Regions from separate parts of the Streptomyces tremellae genome, predicted to be linked through region 1. Evidence: predicted binding sites of a transcription regulator. Region 1 holds the regulator's gene; the other holds the start of a gene.
What was found. The regulator HrcA, encoded in region 1, represses chaperone genes, less so after heat shock. The targets are predictions, from matches to a motif close to TTNGCACTCNGNNNNNCNGAGTGCNAA.

Region 2: groL (chaperonin GroEL) is a predicted target of HrcA. The motif match lies at 1,464-1,490, and genes of this name have one in related genera.

The regions. Positions count from the first base shown of each region.
Region 1 covers NZ_BAABEP010000022.1:15,694-19,148, reverse strand. The annotation lists gene dnaJ (molecular chaperone DnaJ) at 1-1,021, opposite strand, end outside; gene hrcA (heat-inducible transcriptional repressor HrcA) at 1,022-2,038, opposite strand; gene ABEA77_RS16920 (MBL fold metallo-hydrolase) at 2,347-3,099, shown strand; gene ABEA77_RS16915 (DUF3097 domain-containing protein) at 3,251-3,455, shown strand, end outside.
Region 2 covers NZ_BAABEP010000034.1:19,584-23,038, forward strand. The annotation lists gene groL (chaperonin GroEL) at 1-1,340, opposite strand, end outside; gene ABEA77_RS21740 (cold-shock protein) at 1,677-1,880, opposite strand; gene ABEA77_RS21745 (ubiquitin-like small modifier protein 1) at 2,280-2,558, opposite strand; gene thrC (threonine synthase) at 2,617-3,455, opposite strand, start outside.

The DNA.
Region 1 (3,455 bases):
CCTGCTCGGCGTCGAGCTTCGTCGGGGTGGTGACCTCGACATGGACGATCAGATCGCCGCGGCCGCCGCCGCGCAGGTGGGTCACGCCGCGACCGTGCAGCGGGACCGACTGGCCGGACTGCGTGCCGGGCCTGACGTCGACCTCCTCCACACCGTCGAGCGTCTCCAGCGGGCACTTGGTGCCGAGCGCGGCGGCCGTCATCGGGATCGTCACCGTGCAGTGCAGGTCGTCGCCGCGGCGCTGGAAGACGGAGTGCGGCAGCTCGCGGATCTCCACGAACAGGTCGCCCGCGGGGCCACCGCCCGGCCCGACCTCGCCCTCGCCCGCGAGCTGAATCTTGGTGCCGTCGTCGACGCCCGCGGGGATCTTGACCGTGAGCGTGCGGCGGGAGCGCACGCGGCCGTCGCCCGCGCACTCCGGGCACGGCGTCGGCACCACCGTGCCGAAGCCCTGGCACTGGGGGCACGGGCGGGAGGTCATGACCTGGCCGAGGAACGACCGCGTCACCTGCGAGACCTCGCCCCGGCCGCGGCACATGTCGCAGGTCTGGGCGGAGGTGCCGGGCGCGGCGCCCTCTCCGTTGCAGGTGGAGCAGACGACGGCCGTGTCGACCTGGATGTCCTTGGTGGTGCCGAAGGCCGCCTCGCTGAGCTCGACCTCCAGGCGGATCATGGCGTCCTGGCCGCGGCGGGTGCGCGAGCGGGGGCCGCGCTGGGACGCCGTACCGAAGAACGCGTCCATGATGTCGGAGAAGTTGCCGAAGCCGCCGGCCCCGAAGCCGCCGGCCCCCCCGCCGCCGTTGCTGGACAGCGGATCTCCGCCGAGGTCGTAGACCTGCTTCTTCTGCGGGTCGGAGAGCACCTCGTACGCGGCGTTGATCTCCTTGAAGCGCTCCTGCGTCTTCGGGTCCGGGTTGACGTCCGGGTGCAGCTCGCGGGCGAGCCTCCTGAACGCCTTCTTGATCTCGTCCTGGGACGCGTCGCGGCGCACGCCGAGAACGGCGTAGTAGTCCGTGGCCACTTACGACTCCGCCAGGATCTGTCCGACGTAACGTGCCACTGCGCGTACCGCTCCCATCGTTCCGGGGTAGTCCATGCGGGTCGGTCCGACCACGCCGAGTTTGGCGACTGCCTCGTCGCCCGAACCGTAGCCGACGGCTACGACAGATGTGGAAGTGAGGCCCTCGTGGGCGTTCTCGTGCCCGATGCGGACCGTCATTCCCGGCTGGCCCGCCTCGCCGAGGAGCTTGAGGAGCACCACGTGCTCCTCAAGCGCCTCAAGCACGGGCCTGATCATCATCGGGAAGTCGTGCCCGAAGCGGGTGAGGTTGGCGGTGCCGCCGATGAGCAGCCGCTCCTCGGTCTCCTCCACCAGGTTCTCCAGCAGGGTCGCGAGGACGGTGGAGACCGTGGGTCTGTCCTCCGCCTCGAACGACTCGGGCAGGTCCTGCACCAGGCGCGGCACGTCGGCGAAGCGGCGGCCCACCACCCGGCTGTTGAGCCGGGCCCGCAGGTCGGCGAGGGCGACCTCGCCGAACGGGGCGGGGCAGTCGATCATCCGCTGCTCGACCCGTCCGGTGTCGGTGATCAGCACGAGCATCAGCCGGGCCGGCGCCAGCGAGAGCAGTTCGACGTGGCGCACCGTGGACCGCGTCAGCGACGGGTACTGCACGACGGCGACCTGCCGGGTCAGCTGGGCGAGCAGCCGGACCGTGCGGCCGACGACGTCGTCGAGGTCGACGGCGCCCTCAAGGAAGTTCTGGATGGCCCGGCGCTCGGGCGAGGAGAGCGGTTTGACGCCCGCCAGCTTGTCCACGAACAGCCGGTACCCCTTGTCGGTGGGGATGCGGCCCGCGCTCGTGTGCGGCTGGGCGATGTAGCCCTCCTCTTCGAGTACGGCCATGTCGTTGCGGATCGTCGCGGGCGACACGCCGAGCCGGTGGCGCTCCGTGAGCGCCTTGGAGCCGACGGGCTCCTCCGTGCCGACGTAGTCCTGGACGATGGCGCGCAGCACTTCGAGTCTGCGTTCGCTGAGCACGGCGCACACCTCCAGCGGTCGTCGTTCGTCGTCCCTCGTCGCGCTCTGCGACCCCGTTTGGCACTCGCTCCACCCGAGTGCCAGCTCCTTCCGAGCCAGTGTACGGCCGGTGGGGGCGCGCGTAGCAAGGCAGTGTTCCACGTGATCGCGCCGCCGCGCGTGAGAGGTTGCGGGTACGGGCCGCGACCGCGCGCGGGTACCCGGGCGAAGACGGGGAAACGGGACAGGCGGCGGAGAAGATCCGCACGAGCCGCATGAACCGTAAGAACCGCAAGAACCATAAGAAGCGCAAGAGGCGGAGGCGTCGGATGGACGGGGAGCCGGGGGCGCCTGGCCCGGACGGCTGGCAGCGGCTCGCGCCCGGTGTGCACCGGTGCAGGCTGCCCGGCTGGGACTGCACGGTGGGGCTGGTGACGGGCGACGCCGGGGCGCTGCTCGTCGACGCGGGCGGCACGCCGCGGCAGGGGGCGGCGGTGCGGGACGCGGCGCTGCGGCTCGCCGACGGCGCGCCCGTGCGGCATCTCGCCCTGACCCACCCGCACTTCGACCATGTACTGGGCGCGGGCGCGTTCCCCGGCGCCGAGGTGGCGGGGGCCGCCGGCCTGGCGGAGGCGCTGGGCGGCGCGGCGGGCCGGGCCGCGCTGTACGCGGACGCCGTGCGCCACGGCGTGCCCGCGGCCGCCGCGCGGGCCGCGGTGGACGGCCTCGGGCCCGGCGCGCCGCGGGTGCGCGAGGTCGGGGAGGAGCCGTACGGACTCGACCTCGGCGGCGGCACGCGGGTCCTGCTCGTCGACGCGGGCCCCGGCCACACCGCCTGCGACCTGGCCGTGCTGGTACACCCCGCGGCCGGCCCCGCGGTGCTGTTCTGCGGCGACCTGGTGGAGGAGTCAGGGCCGCCGCAGGCGGGGCCCGACGCGGTGCCGGACCGCTGGCCGGCCGCGCTCGACGTCCTGCTCCGCCTGGGCGGCGAGGACGCGCTGTACGTGCCGGGGCACGGCGCGGTGGTGGACGCGGCGTTCGTACGGGCCCAGCGTGACGCGCCGGCGCGGGGCGGTGTGTGAACTCCCCAGGGGCGGACGGCAGCGCGCGGCGCAGGCGCAGGACCGGCGTCCGCGTGCCGGGGCCGGGCGCGGGTGGGGACGCGCACGGGCGGGTGGCAGCGCGCTGCTGCGGGACCGGGACATCGGGCGGTGATCGGCATAGGGTCGGGCCGTGCGGAGTTACAGCCCTGATCTGACGCCCCCGTGGAAGCGCTCCACGCCCGTGCCCGAGGTTCCAGCGGAGCCCGACCTCGTCGTGGAGGAGGTGTCGACCGGGTTCTGCGGCGCGGTGATCCGCTGCGAGAAGACCGCGCAGGGCCCCACGGTCACCCTGGAGGACCGCTTCGGCAAGCACCGGGTCTTCCCCATGGAGCCCG
Region 2 (3,455 bases), on a different contig from region 1:
GGGGCCTCCAGCGCGAGCTTGACGGCCTGCGCGCCCGTCGCCTCGTCGCCGTCCAGCTCCAGCTTCTCGAAGACGGAGGACGCCTGGAGCAGGGCCACGCCACCACCGGCGACGATGCCCTCCTCGACGGCGGCCTTCGCGTTGCGCACCGCGTCCTCGATGCGGTGCTTGCGCTCCTTGAGCTCGACCTCGGTGGCGGCACCGGCCTTGATGACGGCCACGCCGCCGGCCAGCTTCGCCAGGCGCTCCTGGAGCTTCTCGCGGTCGTAGTCCGAGTCGCTGTTCTCGATCTCGGCGCGGATCTGGTTGACACGGCCCGCGACCTGGTCGCTGTCGCCGGCGCCGTCCACGATGGTGGTCTCGTCCTTGGTGATGACGACCTTGCGCGCACGGCCCAGCAGGTCGAGGCCCGCGTTCTCCAGCTTGAGGCCGACCTCCTCGGAGATGACCGTGCCACCGGTGAGGATGGCGATGTCGCCGAGCATGGCCTTGCGGCGGTCGCCGAAGCCCGGGGCCTTGACGGCGACGGACTTGAAGGTGCCGCGGATCTTGTTGACGACCAGGGTCGAAAGGGCCTCGCCCTCGACGTCCTCGGCGATGATCAGCAGCGGCTTGCCCGACTGCATGACCTTCTCCAGCAGCGGAAGGAGGTCCTTCACGTTGCCGACCTTGGAGTTCACGATCAGGATGTAGGGGTCGTCCAGGGACGCCTCCATACGCTCCATGTCGGTGGCGAAGTACGCCGAGATGTAGCCCTTGTCGAAGCGCATGCCCTCGGTGAGCTCCAGCTCAAGACCGAAGGTCTGCGACTCCTCGACGGTGATGACGCCTTCCTTGCCGACCTTGTCCATGGCCTCGGCGATGAGCTCGCCGATCTGCGGGTCGGCGGCGGAGATGGAGGCGGTGGAGGCGATCTGCTCCTTCGTCTCGATGTCCTTCGCCTGCTCCAGCAGGGCGCCGGAGACGGCCTCGACGGCCTTCTCGATGCCGCGCTTGAGGGCCATCGGGTTCGCGCCCGCGGCCACGTTGCGCAGGCCCTCGCGGACCAGGGCCTGGGCGAGAACGGTCGCGGTGGTCGTGCCGTCGCCCGCGACGTCGTCCGTCTTCTTGGCGACTTCCTTGACCAGCTCGGCGCCGATCTTCTCGTACGGGTCCTCGAGCTCGATCTCCTTGGCGATGGAGACACCATCGTTGGTGATCGTGGGCGCGCCCCACTTCTTCTCAAGGACGACGTTGCGACCCTTGGGGCCAAGGGTGACCTTGACGGCGTCGGCGAGCTGGTTCATCCCGCGCTCCAGGCCGCGCCGTGCCTCCTCGTCGAACGCGATGATCTTGGCCATGTGAAGTGGTCCTCCCGGACTGGGGTGGATTGCTCCGGACCGCGCCCGTGCCCGCGACGGACGGCCAGTGCGCTGCCCGTTCCTTCCGGACTCGCGCCTCGGGCCTCACTGACCCGGTCCAAGTTGTCACTCTCACTAGTAGAGTGCTAACGCCAATGATTAGCACTCGACCCACCCGAGTGCAAGCCGCTCCGCGGTACGGGACCCCGCCGCCGGGGCGCGCGGGGTCCGCGCACCCCCTCGTCCGGCGCACGCCAGGGGCCCGCACCCCCGGTGTCTGCGGGGTGCGGGCCCCTCGGTTACGCTTGTGTGTGTTGCTGGCCGATCGCGCCGGGATCAGACGGCGAGCTTGACCATGTCCGCCTGCGGACCCTTCTGGCCCTGCGAGATCTCGAACTCAACTCGCTGACCTTCTTCAAGGGTGCGGTACCCGTCCATCTGGATCGCGCTGTAGTGGACGAAAACATCCGCACCACCGTCGACCGCGATGAAGCCGTAGCCCTTCTCCGCGTTGAACCACTTGACGGTGCCCTGAGCCATGCCTAACTCCCCTATTACTGGCCCCTGCACGGGACCGCACTTCGCGCCGGAACGCGTCGACCGCGGCTGAATGTATCTGCCCAACTGCCCTCTGCAACAGGTCAATCCGACGAGAATTCTGGGCATGACTGAAGACGCGAACCGGAAGCATGTTCGCGTTCTTGGGCAAGTCGGGCCGCGCAAAGCACACTTATTGCGCAATCAGTAACAAAACTTTGACCCGATGTTGTCGCGTTCCTGTGCGCGTGGGGTATGGCTCGGCACGTCGCGGATGGGCGGACCCGTGCTCGCATGAATCGTACCGCGCTCAACCATACGGAAAGGCCCCCACACGCCGGAGCGGTGGGGGCCTTTCGCGGCGACTGCCGCGCGGCGCCGGGCCGTTGGGCCCGCGGGCGGTCAGCAGCCGCCGGCGACCGCGGGGATGATCGAGACGCCCGCGCCGTCCGGCGTGGCCGTCTCAAGGCCCTGCTCGAAGCGGACGTCGTCGTCGTTCACGTACACGTTGACGAAGCGGCGCAGCTTGCCCTCGTCGTCCAGGACGCGCCCGCCGATGCCGGGGTGGTCCTTCTCCAGCGAGGCCAGGACCTCGGAGAGTGTGGCGCCTTCGGCCGGGACCTCGGCCTTGCCGCCGGTGTAGGTGCGGAGGATGGTGGGGATGCGGACGGTGACGCTCATGGGCGGGGTGCCTGCCTCTCGGGTGTCTCGGGGCTCGGGTACGGGGCGCGCGCGGCGGTCAGCTCGCCAGCCCGGCCGCGCGGAACGCGTCGAGGCTGGGCCGGATCGTCGCCGTGGGGCCGGTCGTCGGGGAGACCGCGTCCAGGGTCTTGAGGCCGTCGCCGGTGTTGAGCACGACCGTGGTCAGGGCCGGGTCGAGCCGCCCGTCCTCGATCAGCTTCCTGGTCACGCCGACGGTCACGCCACCCGCGGTCTCCGCGAAGATGCCCTCCGTGCGGGCCAGCAGCTTGATGGCGTCCACGACCTGCTCGTCGTTCACGTCCTCCACCGCGCCGCCGGTGCGGCGGGCGATGTCCAGCACGTACGGGCCGTCGGCCGGGTTGCCGATCGCCAGCGACTTGGCGATGGTGTTCGGCTTCTGCGGCCGCACCACGTCGTGGCCCGCCTTGAAGGCGGTGGAGACCGGCGAGCAGCCCTCGGCCTGCGCGCCGAAGATCTTGTACGGCCTGTCCTCGACGAGCCCGAGCTTCACCAGCTCGCGCAGCCCCTTGTCGATCTTGGTGAGCTGGGAGCCCGACGCGATCGGGATGACGATCTGGTCGGGCAGCCGCCAGCCGAGCTGCTCGCAGATCTCGTACGCGAGCGTCTTGGAGCCCTCGCCGTAGTACGGGCGGAGGTTGACGTTCACGAAGCCCCAGCCCTCGCCGAGCGGGTCACCGATCAGCTCGGAGCAGAACCGGTTCACGTCGTCGTAGTTACCCTCGATGCCGACGAGTTCGCCGCCGTAGACCGCGGCCATGACGACCTTGCCCTGCTCCAGGTCGTGCGGGATGAACACGCAGGAGCGGAAGCCGGCGCGGGCCGCAGCCGCGCCGACCGCGCCCGCGAGGTTGCCGG